Regions from separate parts of the Pseudoalteromonas sp. ECSMB14103 genome, predicted to be linked through region 2. Evidence: predicted binding sites of a transcription regulator. Region 2 holds the regulator's gene; each other region holds the start of a gene.
What was found. The regulator sigma-54, encoded in region 2, starts transcription at its own class of promoters, with help from an activator protein. The targets are predictions, from matches to a motif close to GTTGGCACGNNNNTNGNNT.

Region 1: glnA (glutamate--ammonia ligase) is a predicted target of sigma-54. The motif match lies at 2,942-2,960, and genes of this name have one in related genera.
Region 3: RF53_RS15835 (BON domain-containing protein) is a predicted target of sigma-54. The motif match lies at 2,390-2,408, and genes of this name have one in related genera.
Region 4: RF53_RS05470 (EF-hand domain-containing protein) is a predicted target of sigma-54. The motif match lies at 2,288-2,306, and genes of this name have one in related genera.

Annotation. Positions count from the first base shown of each region.
Region 1 covers NZ_JWGY01000012.1:36,991-42,076, forward strand. The annotation lists gene glnL (nitrogen regulation protein NR(II)) at 1-760, opposite strand, end outside; gene RF53_RS16390 (DUF4124 domain-containing protein) at 844-1,365, opposite strand; gene glnA (glutamate--ammonia ligase) at 1,480-2,886, opposite strand; gene typA (translational GTPase TypA) at 3,393-5,086, shown strand, end outside.
Region 2 covers NZ_JWGY01000001.1:247,462-252,547, reverse strand. The annotation lists gene kdsC (3-deoxy-manno-octulosonate-8-phosphatase KdsC) at 1-100, shown strand, start outside; gene lptC (LPS export ABC transporter periplasmic protein LptC) at 97-651, shown strand; gene lptA (lipopolysaccharide transport periplasmic protein LptA) at 641-1,177, shown strand; gene lptB (LPS export ABC transporter ATP-binding protein) at 1,174-1,899, shown strand; gene RF53_RS01100 (RNA polymerase factor sigma-54) at 1,969-3,468, shown strand; gene hpf (ribosome hibernation promoting factor) at 3,495-3,782, shown strand; gene ptsN (PTS IIA-like nitrogen regulatory protein PtsN) at 3,787-4,239, shown strand; gene rapZ (RNase adapter RapZ) at 4,259-5,086, shown strand, end outside.
Region 3 covers NZ_JWGY01000011.1:52,975-58,060, forward strand. The annotation lists gene RF53_RS15820 (alpha-amylase) at 1-84, opposite strand, end outside; gene RF53_RS15825 (tRNA1(Val) (adenine(37)-N6)-methyltransferase) at 236-937, opposite strand; gene srmB (ATP-dependent RNA helicase SrmB) at 1,013-2,239, shown strand; gene RF53_RS15835 (BON domain-containing protein) at 2,480-2,800, shown strand; gene RF53_RS15840 (mechanosensitive ion channel family protein) at 3,570-4,526, opposite strand; gene RF53_RS15845 (hypothetical protein) at 4,816-5,086, opposite strand, start outside.
Region 4 covers NZ_JWGY01000002.1:77,461-82,546, reverse strand. The annotation lists gene RF53_RS05485 (YciK family oxidoreductase) at 1-48, shown strand, start outside; gene rluB (23S rRNA pseudouridine(2605) synthase RluB) at 121-990, opposite strand; gene scpB (SMC-Scp complex subunit ScpB) at 987-1,577, opposite strand; gene RF53_RS05470 (EF-hand domain-containing protein) at 1,726-2,247, opposite strand; gene RF53_RS05465 (hypothetical protein) at 2,467-2,898, opposite strand; gene xthA (exodeoxyribonuclease III) at 3,139-3,945, shown strand; gene RF53_RS05455 (energy-coupling factor ABC transporter permease) at 3,951-4,598, shown strand; gene rlmA (23S rRNA (guanine(745)-N(1))-methyltransferase) at 4,595-5,086, shown strand, end outside.

The sequences.
Region 1 (5,086 bases), on a different contig from region 2:
CAATATTTAAAACCACTTGTTGTATTTTACTCTGATCAATAAACACATTAGGGATACTAGGATCGTAATCTTTTTTTAATTCGATATTTGAACAATTATCGAGTGTGCTTAACTTCACTACCGACTCTAACGCTTGGTGTATATTAACGTAAGATTTTTGTGGCAGTTGATTAGGCCCTAAAAGTCTATCTACTAGTTCACGTAATCTGTCTGCTTGCTCAATGATGAGCTCAGCGCATTGATTTCTTTCTTGCTGATCAACCTCATATTGCAATAATTGCGCCGCTCCGCGAATTCCACCTAAAGGATTTTTAATTTCGTGTGCCAAGCCTCTTATTAAGTTACGTGCTGCTTGGTATTGATGCATTTGATTTGAAGCTTGATCGTGCTTTATTTCATCGTCTGTTTGACGACATTCTAATAAAATATACGCAGTACCTTTAAAGTTAATTCGCCTTGAATTAACACTTACTTTGGCATGGCGAGAATCGCTAAAGACTACGTCAGCTCTGTGTTGTTGGCAATCAACGCCATCAATTAATGAAAACTGCGCGATACGTTTTAAGTCAATTGAATGGTAATTAAAAAGGGTATCAAAGGGCTGTTCGAGTAAGCGTTTAGTGGCAAGCCCAAGTAACTCACTGGTACTGGTATTGGCATAAAAAACGGTAAAATTTTTATCGAGAAGCATAACTGCCGTTGTTTGATTTTGCCATATGGCATCAAGCAATTCGGGGCTAAAATTTTCGTTATTAATCATGTTTGCACCATTTTAGTGCGCAGGTGTTTGCAGGCCAGGTTTTATCTTAAATGAGCTGCTGCGCCTAAGTATTAAGTTTCGCTTTAATTGCTATGGATTTTGCCTTTTCTGCGCATATTAAATATACGTGGCTCGCTCACAGCGATAATTTGGTTTTTCTCGTTAAACAGTCTTAGTTGAAGCATATGTTCACCGGCTTCAACATCAGCAATTGCAAATACTGAGTTATTTATTGCAGGGCCGTTTGCTTCTCCATTAACAAGCAATTGAATGGTATAGCCTGCTTTAAAGCTCGGCATTACGCGGCTGGTGACGTATATTGTGCCGGTATTTTCATGAATGGTTTGATTGTGCTCAGGTGACGTAATGGCAATACCAAACCCTGTTTTTTTAGTATGGGATTGGCTGCTGAGAGTCGCTATATCTTTAGCGGGCATAGTTAAGCTTTGGCTAGAGAGTTTTACCTCTGTAGCACCTTTACGCGGTGTATCTGAAAACACTAAAACGCCGTTTTGATCTTTCCAAGCGTAAATTCTTTTTTCACCCGCATAACCATAATTACTTAATCCTAAAGTAATCATTAGCAATAAAATCTTACTATTCACACTGCTACCCTGCAATTTTTATGATTGCTTAACTTTAGTGGAGTTTGATTTAATTTACCATTAAAAAAGCCCGCTAAGCGGGCTTGAGAACACACATTCTTTTACAGTGTCACATTAACAGCTGTAGTACATTTCGAACTCAACTGGGTGAGTTGTCATGTTAAGTTTTTCAACTTCTTGACCTTTAAGTGCAATGTAAGCATCGATTAGGTCGTCAGTGAAAACACCACCTTGAGTTAAGAACTCGCGGTCAGCACTTAATGCATCTAGTGCTTCACCAAGTGAAGATGCAACTTGTGGAATTTCTGCCGCTTCTTCTGCTGGTAAGTCGTATAAATCTTTATCCATTGCATCGCCAGGGTGGATCTTGTTTTTGATACCGTCAAGGCCAGCCATAAGCATTGCTGAGAAAGCAAGGTATGGGTTAGCTGTTGGATCTGGGAAGCGTACTTCGATACGACGACCTTTCGCAGATGGTACCACTGGGATACGGATTGAAGCAGAACGGTTACGTGCAGAGTATGCAAGCATTACTGGCGCTTCAAAGCCTGGTACTAAACGTTTGTACGAGTTAGTTGATGCGTTAGCAAATGCGTTAATAGCTTTTGCATGCTTGATAATACCGCCAATGTAATAAAGCGCTTCTTCAGAAAGACCGCCGTATTTATCGCCAGCAAACAAGTTAACACCATCTTTAGCTAAAGACTGGTGACAGTGCATACCAGAACCGTTATCACCAACAATTGGCTTAGGCATGAATGTAGCTGTTTTTCCGTATAAATGAGCCATGTTATGAATAACATATTTCATTTCTTGGATTTCATCTGCTTTTAAAACCATGCTGTTAAAACGCGTAGCAATTTCGTTTTGGCCTGCTGTTGCTACTTCGTGGTGATGTGCTTCTACTACTTGACCTAGTTCTTCAAGTACTAAACAGGTAGCTGAACGCCAATCTTGTGAAGAATCAACAGGTGAACAAGGGAAGTAACCGCCTTTAACACCTGGACGGTGACCAGTGTTACCGCCTTCATAATCTTTATCTGAGTTCCATGCCGCTTCTACAGCGTCAACTTTGTACATTGAACCAGACATGTCTGATTTGTATTTAACATCGTCAAAAAGGAAGAACTCTGGCTCTGGGCCAAATAATACGGTATCAGCAATACCTGTAGAGCGCATGTAATCTTCAGCACGTTTAGCAACTGAACGCGGGTCGCGCTCGTAGCCTTGAAGTGTAGAAGGCTCTACAACGTCACAACGTACGATTAATGTTGTTTCTTCAGTGAAAGGGTCAAGTTTTACTGATTCAGCAACAGGCATTAATACCATGTCTGATTCGTTTATGCCTTTCCAACCAGCAATTGAAGAACCGTCGAACATTTTACCGTCTTCGAAAAAATCTTCATCAACTTGGTGATGAGGAATAGATACATGTTGCTCTTTACCCTTTGTATCAGTAAAGCGTAAATCAATGAACTTAACGTCATTTTCTTTAATAAAATCTAAAACCGATTGTGACATGTGTCCTCCAACTATTGGGTTTTATTATTGCTGCATAATTGCTTTGGGATTTATTAAGCTGATTTTGTGCCATTTTTATAACTCTATGTTTATAGGTTAAAAAAACTTAGTTGCTACAATGTGGGGCATAAAATAGCACCAATATGGTGCGGTTAAAGTCCACTTTGGTGCAGGTTATGTGCACTACAATTTGTTGTTAATTTAATCGCTCGAAATCAGCATAACCTAAATGCAAAAGAGTGCCAAAAATATCGTATAAATAGTGTAAACTGCATTTTTGAAAAAATAATGACAATTTATTTCATATAATTGTCATATATAAAACAGATACTTAGTAAAAGTATTGAGAAAGTTTTGAAATTTGTATTGGATAAACTTTCATCCATGTCATTAATGAGGGATAATATGCGCCCTTTTAAATCCTATGCTTGGACATCTCGTGAAAACGCAGATGAGTGCGTAGATCTTGCAGGATCATTGAGAATTTAATTTCTCTGAGTAAATATATGAGCATCGAACAGTTAAGAAATATAGCGATTATCGCGCACGTTGACCACGGTAAAACAACTCTGGTTGACAAACTACTTGAGCAATCAGGTACATTAGAAACACGCGGCGGTAACGAAGAGCGCGTGATGGACTCAAACGACATTGAGAAAGAACGTGGTATTACCATTTTAGCTAAAAACACAGCTATCTCTTGGAATGATTACCATATCAATATCGTAGATACCCCGGGACACGCCGATTTCGGTGGTGAAGTTGAACGCGTACTTTCGATGGCTGACTCAGTATTATTACTTGTTGATGCTCAAGAAGGTCCAATGCCACAAACGCGTTTCGTAACGCAAAAGGCATTCGCGCAAGGCTTAAAGCCAATCGTCGTTATCAATAAAATTGATAAGCCAGGTGCACGCCCAGATTGGGTTATGGATCAAATCTTTGATTTATTCGATAACCTTGGTGCAACTGATGAACAGTTAGACTTTAAAGTAATCTACGCATCAGCTATCAACGGCTGGGCAACATTAGATTTAGACGAGCCATCAGACAACATGGAACCTATGTTCAAGATGATCGTTGACGAAGTATCACCACCGGATGCAGATCCTGAAGGTGATTTCCAAATGCAAATCTCTCAGCTTGATTACAACTCGTATAAAGGTGTAATTGGTATTGGTCGTATCAAACGTGGTTCTGTTGCGACTAACCAACAAGTTACAGTTATTGGCGCTGACGGCACGACTCGTAACGGTAAAATTGGTTCAGTACAAAGCTACTTAGGCCTTGAGCGTATCGACACTGATAAAGCTTATGCTGGTAACATCGTTACTGTAACAGGTTTAGGCGAGCTTAAGATTTCAGATACGCTTTGTTGTCCTAACAATGTTGAAGCATTACCACCATTAAGTGTTGATGAGCCTACAGTTACAATGACGTTCTCTGTAAATAACTCTCCGTTCTGTGGTAAAGAAGGTAAGTTTGTAACATCACGTAATATTCGTGAGCGTTTAGACAAAGAATTAGTACACAACGTTGCACTTCGTGTTGCAGATACTGATAACCCAGATAGCTTCCGCGTATCAGGTCGTGGTGAATTACACCTTGGTATCTTAATCGAGAACATGCGTCGTGAAGGTTATGAGCTTGCTGTATCTCGTCCAGAAGTAATCCTGCGCACTGTTGATGGCGTGTTAGAAGAACCGTATGAAACACTAACGATTGACTGTGAAGAAGAGCACCAAGGTTCTATCATGGAGCAAATTGGTCTTCGTAAGGGTGAACTTACTGACATGGCACCAGATGGTAAAGGCCGTATGCGTATGGACTTTATGATCCCAAGCCGTGGCTTAATCGGTTTCCAAACTGAGTTCATGACATTAACGTCTGGTTCTGGCTTACTTTACCATACGTTCGATCACTACGGTCCGCACAAAGGTGGCGAGCTAGGTGTTCGTAAGAACGGCGTAATGATTGCAAACGCAACAGGTAAAGCACTTACTAACGCATTATTTAACTTACAAGAGCGCGGCCGTTTATTCATCGGTCACGGTGTTGAAGTTTATGAAGGTATGGTTATCGGTATTCATAGCCGTGATAACGACCTTACAGTTAACGCACTTAAAGGTAAGCAACTTACTAACGTTCGTGCATCTGGTACAGATGAAGCACAAACATTGACACCACATCTGAACTATTC
Region 2 (5,086 bases):
AACACAAATGCCAGGTGGCTTTGGTGCAGTGAGAGAACTAACCGACCTGCTAATGCTTGAAAATAACAAACCTTTGACCACAAAAGGGACTAGTTCATGAATGCAGCGCGCATAATATTAAGCGTTTTATTCATCAGCTGTATGGTTTGGCTTTGGTACCCTTATTTTACACAAGTAAATTTACCACAACAAACCGAAGCAGACATAATTGCAAAGCCAGATTACACAGCCATAGAGCTAAAACAAACAGCGTATGACGAAAATGGGAAAATCAGCCATAAAGTAACGGCAGCGCGAATGGAGCTATATCAAGAATTAGGGTTTACCTTTTTTGATAAACCTATTTTTACGCTATACAACAACAAGCAAACATGGCGAATTAACGCTAATGAAGCAACATTGTACGAAGGCAGACAATTAATATTAGAAGGTAACGTTGTTGCTAGTAATTTAACTGATAACGCAATGATAGATAAAATTAATGCTGATAACATTCAGGTAGATATAAAATTACTAACGATGCAATCAGAGCAGCCTGTCATTGTTACAGGGCCCAATTTAAAAATCACCGGTAAAGGCTTAGAAGCCGATTTAAAAACCGAAGTGATAAAATTAATTAACCATACGCGAACTATTTATTATGACCAATAAACTATCAACACTCTTTATTATTCCAACATTTTTACTTGCATTAGGTACTAATGCCGCTGAACCAACAGCGCCAATTTCTGCAAATCAAATTTCGATTAGTGCGGATAAACAAGAGGGTCAACTAAAAGAAAACGTAGGTATCTTCGAAAAAAATGTTGAAATTATTCATGGCGACAGAAAAATTACCGCAGACCGCCTTGAGGTTCACAAGCGCGATGAGCTAGGCGACAACAAGCAATTGTTAATAGCTACAGGTAAGCCTGCTTATTTTGAAGAAAAACAAGCCGACGGCACAATAATGCGCGCCAGCGCTAATGAAGTTAGATACGATGTTTCAACGCGTTTTTTAACATTAATTGGAGATGCAGAGATATCTCAAGCTGGGCAAAAAATGAATGCTAAAAGCATTACCTACGATATAGAACAGCAGCTTATTAGCGCCGAAAAAGATGAAAGCTCAACTGACCGTGTACACACTATCTTAGTGCCTGTGGAGCCTAAAAAAAATGACAAAGGCCAACCATGAGTACATTAAAAGCAGAGCTACTAGCCAAAAGCTACAAAGGCCGTGAAGTTGTAAAAAATGTGGGCTTAGAAGTTAAAGCTGGCAGTATTGTAGGCTTGCTTGGGCCAAACGGCGCAGGTAAAACAACAACCTTTTACATGATTGTAGGCTTAGTCCCTAGCGACAAAGGCAAAATATCTATCGATGATAACGATATTACGCTTTTACCTATGCACAGTCGTGCTAGATTAGGCATAGGCTACTTACCACAAGAGTCGTCTATATTCAGAAAATTAACAGTGTATCAAAACTTAATGGCTATTTTAGAAACTCGAAAGGAGCTCACTAAACAAGCCAGAGAAGATACATTGAATAATCTATTAGATGAATTTAGCATTCAACACATTCGCGATAGCAAAGGTATGGCATTATCGGGCGGAGAACGTCGCCGAGTAGAGATTGCACGTGCTTTAGCCGCAGATCCAAAGTTTATTTTGCTAGACGAACCATTTGCCGGTGTTGACCCTATCTCAGTATTAGATATTAAAAAAATTATTGAACACCTGAAAAACCGTGGGATTGGCGTATTAATAACAGACCACAATGTAAGAGAAACCCTTGATGTTTGCGAAAAAGCCTACATTGTTTCTCATGGGGAACTGATTGCTTCTGGTACCCCTGAACACGTATTAAATGATAAAACTGTACGCGATGTATATTTAGGCGAGCAATTTAGGCTGTAACATTTACGCCTTATTTATAAGCATCTGCTAGTATTAACTATAACAACTTAAAAGGATTGTTAGAGATACATGAGGCAATCACTACAGCTGCGCATGGGCCAGCAACTTACAATGACACCTCAGTTGCAACAAGCTATTCGCTTGCTGCAATTAAGCACATTGGATCTTCAGCAAGAAATACAAGAAGCGCTCGACAGCAACCCATTACTTGAGGTTGAGGAGCAAGACTATGCCGATGATCTTGCGGGCAAAAATGAGCAAAAAGCAGATAACGATGAAGTTACAGTAACCGTATCTGCAGATGAAGCCCCTAGCGAGTATGAACAAGACAGTGGTGAAGCGCTTGCTAAAGATACTGTAAGTGACGACATGGCAATGGACGTTAGCTGGGATGAGTACATGAGTGCAGCCCCTGCATCATCTTCAGGACCAATGCCTGAAGATGAGTCTATATATCAGGGCGCATCAACTGAAACGCTTCACGAATACTTAATGTGGCAATTACAATTAACGCCATTTAGCCCTACAGATGAAGCCATTGCTATTGCTATTGTAGAAGCGGTGGATGATTCAGGCATACTGACACTCAGTTGCGAAGAGATTTTAGAGAGCTTTAATCAAGATAACGATGATGACGTTGAGGTTGAACTTGACGAAATAGAAGCGGTATTAAAGCGCATTCAGCTATTTGACCCAGTGGGTATTGCGGCACGTAGCTTACAAGAGTGTTTGTGTATTCAGTTAAATCAATTTGATAAAGGCACGCCTTTTATTGATGAAACAAAAATGATTTTAACCGAGCACATTGATTTGTTAGCTGCTCGTGACTACCGTACATTAATGAAAAAAACGAAGCTCAAAGAAGATGAGCTTAAAGAAGTAATGACACTTATTCATACGCTCAACCCTAAGCCTGCAGACACAATAGTACGAGAAGAGTCTGAGTATGTAATACCTGATGTGTCAGTTAAAAAAATTAAAGGCCGCTGGATTGTAGAGTTAAACCCAGACAGCATGCCAAAAATTCGTGTAAACAGCCAATATGCAGCGATGTCGCGTACAGTTAAATCAAGCGGCGACAGTCAATTTATTCGCTCACATTTACAAGAAGCTAAATGGTTTATAAAAAGCTTAGAAAGTAGAAATGATACACTTTTAAAAGTAACTAACTGTATTGTTAAACAACAACAGGGCTTTTTTGAACACGGCCCAGAAGCCATGAAACCGATGGTTTTAAATGATGTTGCCGAAATGGTAGAAATGCACGAATCAACAATTTCGCGCGTAACTACGCAAAAGTATATGCACACACCGCGTGGAATATTTGAGCTTAAATACTTTTTCTCAAGCCACGTAAGTACCGAAAATGGTGGAGAATGTTCATCTACGGCAATACGTGCACTTATTAAAAAATTAATCGCAGCAGAAAACTCAGCAAAACCATTGAGTGATAGCAAAATTGCGGATATATTGGCTGAGCAAGGAATTAAAGTAGCGAGACGTACAATCGCAAAATATCGCGAATCTCTGGCTATTCCACCGTCAAATCAGCGAAAGAGCCTGATCTAAGACGCTAAACAAAGAGGGTAATGCTTATGCAACTAAATTTAACTGGTCGTCATGTAGAACTAACTGATTCATTAAGAGACTATATAAATACCAAATTTGCGAAGCTAGAAAGGCACTCTGATCATATTAATAATGTTCATGTCATTCTTGATATAGAAAAACTAAATCAAAAAGCAGAAGCAACTATTCATGTAAGTGGTGCTGAATTATTCGCATCCACTGAACATCAAGATATGTATGCAGCTATTGATTCATTGATTGACAAGCTTGACCGTCAAGTAATTAAACACAAAGAGAAGCTTGCTCGACACTAATATGATGAAATTAAGTTCACTTATATGCCAGGACTGCAGTAAAGCTGCGGTCCTTTTTAATAGTAAAAAAAGAATTTTAGAGTTTATTAGCGAGCTGGCTCACGATAAATTTCCGTATTTATCTCAACAGGATATTTTGGGCGCTTTATTAACCCGCGAAAAGCTAGGCAGCACAGGGATAGGCAGAGGTATTGCTATTCCACATGGCCGAATGAGCGGCGCACAAGAACCTTTAGCATTGGTGTTAGTAAGTGAAACACCGATTAATTTTGATGCTATAGACAACCGCCCTGTTGATATTTTTGTTGCACTCATCGTACCTGAAGGCGATAACCAACAGCATTTAAAGACGCTAGCAACGATAGCTGATAAACTAAAAAATAAAGAATTTTGTAAGCAGCTTCGCTGTGCTAAATCGGATGCTGAGTTGTATCAAATTATTGTTGACCAATCGTAACAAATTTAAAGGGTGATTAATGGAGTTGATTATCATAAGTGGCCGTTCTGGTTCTGGTAAGTCGGTTGCTTTGCGCGTTGTTGAAGATCTAGGTTATTATTGCGTAGATAACATTCCAGTAAATTTATTACCTTCTTTAATTAGAAGCGTTTCTGATAACTACGATAAAATTGCCGTTAGTATAGATGTGCGAAATTTACCAAAAGAGCAAGATGAATTTAATCACATCATCGAATACTTACCGGGTTTTACAAAACCAACGCTGTTCTACTTAGACAGTGAAGATCAAACCCTTATTAAGCGCTTTTCTGAAACCAGACGCTTACACCCTTTATCAATAGATTCACTTCCGCTTGATTTAGCCATAAAAAAAGAAAAAGAACTTCTCGATGTGCTAATTACGCGCGCCGATTACATGATCGATACCAGTGAGCTAAGCGTTCATCAACTTGCTGAATCAATTCGCGAAAAAATATTAGGTAAAAAAGATAAGCAGCTGATTGTTACATTTGAATCATTTGGTTTTAAACATGGCATTCCTAAAGAGGCAGATTACGTATTTGATGCACGTTTTTTACCTAACCCGCACTGGGAGCCTGAACTAAAACCACTCAATGGCCTAGACCAACCAGTAAAAGATTATTTGGCTAGCCACAGCATAGTTCAAAAATTTACATGGCAAATACAAACCTTTGTACAAACATGGCTACCACACCTAGAGCGAAATAACAGAAGCTATTTAACTATTGCGATTGGCTGTACTGGCGGGCAACATCGCTCTGTATATTTAGCGCAAACAATTGGCGAAAGCTTTGCAGTTACGCATCCCAATGTAAAAATACGTCAC
Region 3 (5,086 bases), on a different contig from region 2:
CGTAGTGGGTGCAGCAGCTGCAAGATTAGGCAAAAGCAAACCTAGGCTTAAACCGGCGGTGGTGACCATTTTATTCAGCTTCATAGTGTGTGTTTCCAAATGTTGGCGGGCTAAACAACATGCCCAACGTTATTTACAAGTGGTTAACACTAGTCTTGAGATTGATTAAATAACAACTGAATACGTATGCATTATGGGTAAACTATCCTTTATTATTAGATAATACCCCTCACAATTACGCCATCTTTAAATAAAATGCCTTACACAAAGTAATGTAATCAGTAGTGTAATTATTGTTTAGCTCTCTAATGCATAGCGTTGAATTGTCGGTTTGTGATTCTAGATAACTAAATGTCATTAAACTGCGGCTTATGGGTTTGCTAGGTGTCGCTTTTACTTGGCAGTGTGCATTTAAATAAAGCCCTTTTTGAGTAGCAAGCTCAATAAATACTAAAGCCTCTGTGCTTGGCAGTATTAGACTGAACCGTGACTGTGAATGGCTAAGCCGCTTAAACGCGTTAATTAGCTCCTCAAAGCTCAAACCATCGGTGTGACGCGCAGTGTTTCGGGCGGCATTATTGCCTTTTAAACTGTGATTAAAGTAAGGCGGATTAGAAATGATGACATCAAAGGGAGCGTCACTATTAAAGCTTTGAATAGTTTGATGCTTAATAGCTATATTGGGCCACGGACTATTTGCTACGTTTTGTAATGCTTGATTGTATGCGTTTTCATCTATTTCAACCGCAGTAATACTTAATGCTGGCCTGCGCTGTTTACACATTAACGCCAATAACCCCGTGCCTGTACCAATGTCTAGTAACGAGTTTGCACCAGCTAAGTTTGCCCACGCACCAAGCAAAATGCCGTCGGTTGAAACCTTCATTGCGCAGAGGTCGTGTTCAACCTTAAATTGTTTAAATGCAAAACCAGACATTTTTTCACCTTTTCATTCACCAAGCGCAGCATAGCGCGTATAATCAAGGTAATTGTCCACTATTTTAGACACTCTATGCAATTTTCTGAATTTGATCTTGATACCAAATTACTCGATGCCATTGATAAAATGGGCTACGAGAAGCCAACCAGTATTCAACAACAAGCTATTCCTGAAGCTCTTCAGGGGCGTGATATTTTAGCGTCTGCGCCAACTGGCACAGGTAAAACAGCGGCATTTTTAATTCCTGCGATTCAATACTTATTGGATTTTCCGCGCCGTGAACCTGGTTTTGCCCGCGTATTAATAATGACGCCAACACGTGAGCTGGCTTATCAAATTCATGAGCAATGTGAGTTACTAGCCAAACGTACACACCTAAAAATAGGTGTCGTGACCGGCGGTATTAACTACGGAACGCATAAAGAAATTTTTGAAAAAAATAACGACATATTAATTGCTACACCAGGGCGATTAATGGAATACCTTGAAACTGAAAACTTTCATGCTGAACATGTCGAAATGCTTATAGTTGATGAAGCCGACCGCATGCTAGACATGGGTTTCAAAAAAGAAATGAGCCGTATTTGTGACGAAGCTAAAAACCGCCGTCAGTGTTTTTTATTCTCAGCAACCCTTGAGGGTGACAGCGTAGAGCGATTTGCAGAAACCACATTAAACGATCCGGCTTTGTTAGAAGCTGAGTCGTCTCGTAAAGAAAAAGCTAAAATTCACCAGTGGGTTCATCTTGCTGATGATTACCACCATAAACTCGAGCTTTTAGTCAACACCCTAAATGGCCCAGACGTAACTAAAGCCATTGTATTTGTTAAAACCCGTGAACGTTTAGAAACTCTCATTGGTGAATTAACTAATAACGGTGTAAAAGCCGCTTGGCTGCGAGGTGAAATGCCACAAGACAAGCGCATGAAAGCAATGGAAAACTTTCATAGTGGCCGCACTAAAATATTAATTGCAACAGATGTAGCTGCTCGCGGTATTGACGTATCTGACATTAGCCACGTTATTAACTTTGATATGCCACGTACCGCCGACGTATATGTTCACCGTATTGGCCGTACTGGTCGCGCAGGTAAAAAAGGCATCGCTATTTCATTAGTTGAAGCGCATGATATTGGTATTTTGTACAAAGTAGAACGCTACATTGAACAAAAGCTTAAACGCCGTGTAATTAAAGGAATAGAGCCTCAGCATAAAGAGGCTAAGCCACCGGTTAAAAAGCGCAAAGATCCGGTAAAAATGAAAGCAAAGAAAAAAGCGAAAGTTAAAAAGAAAAAGTAACTTAGCATATTTACCAAAGCCGGCGTATGCCGGCTTTTTAATACGTGTAACATATGTAACCGGTGCATGTAACACCTACCCATTTAAATGTAATTATTGCCCACCTGAATTCCCACTTAATAAAATAACCTTATATTTCAACAAATTAAAACTGGCACTGAACTTGTAATATTAAACACAGAATAGCCAGAATATTTAATGGTTTGGCTAAATTTTTAATTGATATAAAAGGATTGAGTTATGAACCGCTTAAAGTTAACTATCGCGTTAGTTTCGTTTTGTTGTTTATTTTTGTTAGCCTGCGCTACCAAAGTGAGTGCAGCAACACACCTAGCCGTAGTCAGCAGCGTAGCAACTCAACCTAACCTTCAGCAAACCATTACAAGCACGCTTCGTACTAACCCCAACTTTGCATTAAGCAATATTCGCGTACAAGTTAAAGATGGCGAGGTAGTATTACATGGTCAAGCGCAAACCGGTTTTGAACGTGCGCTTGCTCAAAAGTTTTTAGAAAATATGGATGGTGTTAAAATCATCCGTAACAAAATTAGTGTTATTTGAATCGCATTTTTATTAACTCAATTGATCCTAGGCGCAGCATGTTACTCCAACACATGCTGCGCCTTTTTTGTGCCAGTATTTACTTGCAACTCACATTAACTACAATAAAAAACTCGCTTTAATTACCTCTTACTTACCGCCTAATACCAATTGTAAATTGCATACATCACAACCTAATATTTGCCAAAATAACCCGCTCTTTAAATAATAAATTTATATTAAGCCTAGGCCTGTTTAACTGCCATTATTAAAGCGTGTTTTATCAAGGAGCAACATAATTACGGTGCGCGATTTGTGACCCAGTAAGCTAAGTACCTACTCCTGCATTATTTTAATGACTACGCCTATGTAGGTATAACCTAAAGTCGTATACAGCTTATTCGCCCTACTTGCTCCTTATTACCTATTATTTAGGCAACAAGGAGAAGTAACCTATGAGAGGACCACAAAAGTTATTGCATGTTTTATATTTATGTTGCGTTATCGTCGGTTTCGGGAAGTAACCACAAAATAGGCTTAGCCTTATCGATATATCACATAGCCCGCTTTCAATTTCACCCCTAAAGGTAAATAGGCCTTAATCAATAATCAATTAACGTTGCTCTCACCTTCTCAAACACTTAAATAGCCATAAAAAAATGCAGCTTTATAAAGCTGCATTTAGTCGTTGTGACTCATAAGTCATTTTTATTTAAGGCCACAACGCGTATTTAAATGTAAAATTGCGTTGCGAGTGAGTAAATAATTCCCACTGGTATTAATGGCTCATTTATTCGTTTTGGCCTGAATCAGCTCCACCAGCGTTGCCTTTATTTGATGATTGCTGGTTAATTTTATCGCTGATCATGGCATCGAGTTTTTCACCGCCTTTAATACCAAAATCGAGCGTGCGAATAGGGAATGGAATACTAATATCAGCTTCATCCAACGCTTGTTTAACGGCAACTACACCTTTATGGCGCACTGTCATAAAGTCTGGTTCACCTGGGTATTTAATCCAAAACCATACCAATAAATTAATGCTACTGTCGCCAAAGCCTTCAGCATAAACATCGGTTTCGTTTTTACGAATGACAAAGTCCAAATCGTTAATCTTATCTACAATAACTTCTTTAGCTTTTTCAATGTCGTCACCATACGAAATGCCTACCGGTACCTCTATGCGCCTAACTCCAAGTGTGGTGTAATTTTTTAACACATTTCTGAATAATACCTTGTTTGGTACTAAAATTAACTGCCCGTAAAAGCTCTCTATTAGCGTGTTACGCAGGTTTATTGAGTGTACTGAACCAAACACGTCGTCGGTTTCTATTACGTCTCCTGTTTTAAAGGGTTTGCGTATACCCATTGCTATGCCCGCAATCAAGTTTTCGGTCATATCTTGAAACGCAAAACCTATGGCTAAACCAACAATACCCGCACCGGCTAATAAAGAGGTAACCGTACCTTTTAAACCCACAAAATCCAGCGCTATAAATACCCCAACACACAGTACAATAACCTTAAATATTGAGGCCATTAAATCGGCTATTTGTTGAGAGTCGAGTGAACGGCGCAATATGTTTTTCATTAGGTTGCCAGCAAAGCGCGCTAGCATTGAAAATATAATGGCAATAATAACCGCCACTATAAAGTTAGGAATGTGACTTATAACAACATCAAACCAACCGCCGAGTTTTTCTTCTATTAGCTTTTCAGCTTCACTAATTGAGGGAATACTAATCATTTAATTTGCACCTAATGTATGAAATGAATAGAACCACTTTGCAAATTTAGTACCAGCAAAAAAAGTTAACGACCTGCAAAAGGTCAAGTCGGTGCACATAGCGAAGGTTTAAAATAAAAAGTGACTATAGATGAAAGTTTTGTAATAAAAGACAATGCTCGCTCGGTTCAATAAGCGGTGCAAAAGAAATTGCCAAAAAAGTGAATACCCTGGCGCTGCAGGTGACGATTTAATGCATAACTAACGCATATAAGGGCTCAGATATAAGCCAGTGATGTTACTCTATATGCTATTTTTTGTGCGCACTAGAGTGATTATTCTTTTTTCCTACTACTGCATAGTAGGGCAAAATGACTCCAACACCTATGCAAATGAGAACTCGAAAATAAAATAAAAATGGGTCATTTTCTTTTGTATAAATACGATTTTTCCCCACCATTTCTCCCTCTATTGCACTATACCCTCCCCAGCAGATAAAAATAATGCCAAGGATGAACACAAAGACTCGACGACCCATCATTACATTTTCACAGGAGCTTGGAGGTATATCTGAGGTAGGG
Region 4 (5,086 bases), on a different contig from region 2:
TCAATTGCAGTCAATGGCGAGTCATTAGACGCACAAATAAAAAAGTAACAGCTGTTTACTTTTATTAACCTCAATAAAAAAGCCGCAAATAATGCGGCTTTTATACAAAACGTCAAAATATCACTTACGCTTAGTCGACTTAACACGTTGGTTGTGCTTTTTAACCGCTTTACGAATTTGATTAATTTTAGCGCGTTTATCTTTGCGTTTTTCAGGCATAACTGAAAGTTTAGTTTGCGTTTCACGACCTAACTTAACCGTTTTACGCAAGTAGTTAACGGTTTCTAAGTCGTATTCAACCCAACCACCTTGTGGAACACGCTTATCTAGCTCTAGCTTACCGTAACGAATACGGATAAGACGCGACACTTCAACGTCTTGAGATTGCCATAAACGACGAACTTCGCGGTTGCGCCCTTCGTTTAATGTCACATTAAACCAGCGGTTAATCCCTTCACCACCTAGCGGTTTTATATTTGTGAATTTTGCAGGACCATCTTCAAGTTCAACGCCACGCATCAGGTTTTTAAGTGTTTCGTTTGTTACTTCACCAAACACACGCGAAGAATATTCACGCTCTACTTCATAACTTGGGTGCATTAAACGATTGGCTAATTCACCATCGTTGGTAAACAACATTAAGCCTGACGTATTCACATCCAGTCGGCCTACAGCTATCCAACGATCGCCATCAATACGAGGAAGTCTGTCAAATACAGTACGACGACCTTCAGGGTCTTTACGTGTACTCAACTCTCCCTCGGGTTTGTTGTACATAATTACACGGCAAATTCTGTCAGCTTTTTCTTCAATTTTTACGGTATGACCGTCAACACGAATTAAATCGGTTTCTTCAACGCGGTCACCGAGTTTAGCTACTTTGCCATTAACACTAACACGGTTAGCGTCAATGTATTTTTCCATTTCACGACGCGAGCCTACACCAGCTCTGGCTAGGACTTTTTGTAACTTTTCACCTTGTATATTCATTCGGATGGTTCTCTCACAGAAGGATCACTTAATAACTGGTTTATTTTACTTTCTTGTTGCGCAGGTAACGCAGGTAAGTTTTCTAAACCCGTTAATGAAAAATAATCTAAAAATTGTTTAGTAGTGGCGTATAAAGCGGGCTTACCCGGTACTTCTTTGTGCCCTACCACTTTCACCCACTCTCTTTCGAGTAAGGTTTTAATTATATTCGAACCCGTTGTTACACCTCTTACTTGCTCTATTTCACCACGTGTAATGGGTTGACGATAAGCAATAAGTGATAATGTTTCCAATAAAGCACGTGAGTATTTAGGAGCTCGTTCTTGCCATAGGTTACTCAACCAAGGGCTCAAACTACTACACGCCTGAAATCGATAACCACTACCAACTTCAACAAGGCGAATACCACGGGTTTGAAAGTGTGTTTGTATTGTTTCTATAGCATCGTTTATACGTGACATAGAAATTGCAATATCCACTAAAACAGTGTCTTTAATATGGCGTTTACTTATGGGTTTGTCTGCAACAAAAATCGCAGCCTCAATGATTTCAACCAACTGCTCATCACTAATTCGCCGCCCAGCCATATACACTCTTAATAAATAAAAATACACAGCCATCTATTATGACAGAACAACCACTAACTAGGAAAATATATCTGGCAATTATCTAAAATTAGCCATAAAAAAAGCCAGTTAAATTAACTGGCTTTGATTTTTATGTTCTGAATTTTAATTAGCTGTGTTTAATTGACTCTAACGCTTCGTCTTCAGCTACAGATTTACCATATTTATTTATGTAGCCCATAAACTCATTTTTACTAATTCGCTTGTCTTCGTTTTTGTCCATATAACCAAAGTGATTTGAAATATCGTCGTCATTGCCTTCAACAACTGATATGTAACCATTACTATCGTTATCTAAACTGGCAAAACTACTTTCAATTTTGTCAAATTTTGCAATTTCAGCTTTAAAGGCTGATTCACTTACATCACTATCGGTTGCAACCTTGCCAGTGTTTAACTGCATGTAAGCATTAAATTCTTTACGACTAATTTCTTCATCCATATTGGTGTCGATATTTGAAAAGTGACCCCAAATATTATCGTCGTCAGCTTCAACTTTTGAAATAAAACCATCACTGTCGTTGTCTAGGCTTGCAAAGTCGCTGTCTATTTTATCAAGACCTTGATTAGATGCGCAGGCTGCTAAACTTAATGTTGCTAAAATAGTTGTTGCTAATGTTAACTTTTTCATAAGACGTGTCCTTCGTTGTTAATAAATGTCACAAGAACTAATACAAGTCTGATGCCAAAATAAAATAAATATAAATTTCAATACCTTATAATGCACCCGTATATTTTTCACTCTATTTTCAATACATTAGCCTTGAAACCTTTTCAACCAACCTTGTAAATTTTGCAAAAAAAAAGCCCAGCTTTAAAAGCTGGGCTCTCATTAATTTTGTTGTGCTAATTAAATTGCAGCGTTTTGATAACGCTTAACAAAGTCAGTAACTTTCTGACCGTTACATTTAAGCGAGTTTAAGTTACCGATTTTTTGGCGTACTGGCGCTAAACCTTGCTTTAATGCAGTCATACATAATTGAGTTTCTTGTTGAGCATCTTTAGCAAACACTTCTACTTTGTTTTCAGTTATGTTGTTTGTTGAATCTTTCTTTGCAATATCACGAATATCTTGGCCGTTACACATGATGCTTTGTGAGAAGCGTGATAAGTATACATTGTGCTTAGCTGCTAATTTACGTGCTGCAGAAAAACCTTCGTTTGCGCTTAATACACACAGCTTAGACTCAATAGAGCTGTCTTGGCTAAAGTAAGTGTTACTTTGAGCTGAAACAGAAGAAGATGCTAATAATGTTGCCGCTAAAAATAATTGTGCTTTCATGAGAGATCCTATGTGAACGAGTTTGCCAATGAATTTGCGCGCATTATATAGCCAATTTTAAGCAGATCAATTGAATTTTTTATTTATTTTATAAATTAATACAACATTAACAATGTTTAAACTTTCACCACCATTTGATCAACATTTGCGCAGCTATTTTGTCATTTCAGACATGTTATGTAAGCTAAATTACTGATACAATTTGCTATCAAAATGAGAACAAATTTAAAGGTAAATCGAATGAAGGTGATTTCTTTCAATATCAATGGTCTGCGTGCTCGTCTTCACCAATTACAAGCTGTTATTGATAAACATCAACCAGACGTAATTGGCTTGCAAGAGATTAAAGTTCATGATGAAGCGTTTCCATTAGACGATGTTCAAAAAATGGGGTACCACGTCTACTTTCACGGTCAAAAAGCACATTACGGCGTAGCTATGTTATGCAAAAAAGAGCCAAAATCGGTCTTAAAAGGGTTTGCTACCGACACAGAAGAGTCGCAAAAGCGCATGATCAGTGTCACTATTGAACAAGATAACGGTCGCGACATTACCGTTATGAATGGTTATTTCCCGCAAGGCGATAACATCAATCACGAAACTAAATTCCCCTATAAACGTCAATTTTATAAAGATTTGATGACACATCTAGATACAAACCTCACTCCCGATCAGGATGTAGTTGTTATGGGCGACATAAATATATCACCTACAGATTTAGACATAGGTATTGGCGAGGTCAACGCTAAACGCTGGCTAAAAACAGGTAAGTGCTCTTTCCAACCAGAGGAACGTCAATGGCTATCAACACTTTTAGATTGGGGATTTAAAGATACCTTCAGAGAGCTCTATCCTGATGTTAACGATCAATACTCATGGTTTGATTACCGCTCTAAAGGCTTTTTAGATAATCGCGGTCTGCGAATTGATGTTGTACTTGCAACTCAATCACTTGCTGAGCGTTGTATTGACTCAGGAATTGACTATGAGCTGCGTGCAATTGATAAACCATCAGATCATGCGCCAATTTGGTCAACGTTCAAGTAGCTATAATGTTAAACACTGAAATACAAGGGCTGATGTGGGTCCTTGTACTTGCTATTGCGATTTTTAGTTTCGACAAAAACACCTATAAATCGCTTTATAAAACGTCTGCTAGGCAAACAGGTGTATTAGCCTGTGCGCTTGTATTTGCACTACTGTGGCGTATTAAAGCCGGTATTTTAACTGGCCTTGACCTGCACATACTTGGTATTACTGCAGCCACCTTAATATTGGGCTGGCGGCTAGCCATTTTGAGTAGCCTACTGGCAAGTGCCTTGTTGTTTTCATTTGGGCAGGTTAGTTTTAACCTTTTACCTGTACAAATACTTATTGGCGCTTTTATTCCCATATTATTGAGTTATTTAAGTTTTGTTGTGTGCTATCACTATTTACCAAAACATTTTTTTGTTTATATATTTGTTTGTGCCTTCATAACAGCTGGGTTTATAGCGTGCATAAAGATATCTTTAGGTGCCCTCTTTTATTTCTCTTTAGGTCAGTATAATTGGCAAGAACTTGCCGACAATTACGTTTATTTAAGTGCTATAATTTGGTTTCCAGAAGCCATGTTGAACGGAATGGCCATCACCATTTTAATTACATACCGTCCCCACTGGGTTAAAACTTTTTACGACAAGGATTACCTAGACTCATGAGTCTTGAATATCAATGCCCTTTATGTAGCAAATCGCTAACAAAAACTCAAAATACACTGCGCTGTGAAAGCAACCACAGTTTTGATTTTGCCAAAGAAGGCTACGTTAACTTACTGCCTGTTCAAAACAAAAACTCTAAACAACCTGGTGACTCGCTTGAAATGGTGCAAGCAAGGCGCACATTTTTAGAGCAAGGTTTTTATGCATTCTTACAACAAGCACTTAGCGATATAACAAGTACTATAAAAGGTAATAATATTATTGATTTAGGGTGCGGTGAAGGGTTTTACACCCACGCTATTGCTAATAATACTCAAGCGCAAGTTTATGGTGTAGATATTTCAAAGTCAGCTATAAAATACGCAGCTAAACGTTACCCCAACTGCAGTTTTAGCGTTGCTTCAATCAGTCAAGCCCCTTTTAAAGAAGGGTTTGCTGATATTCTTATAAGTGTATTTGCACCTTTATTTACTAAAGAGCTTGAAAGA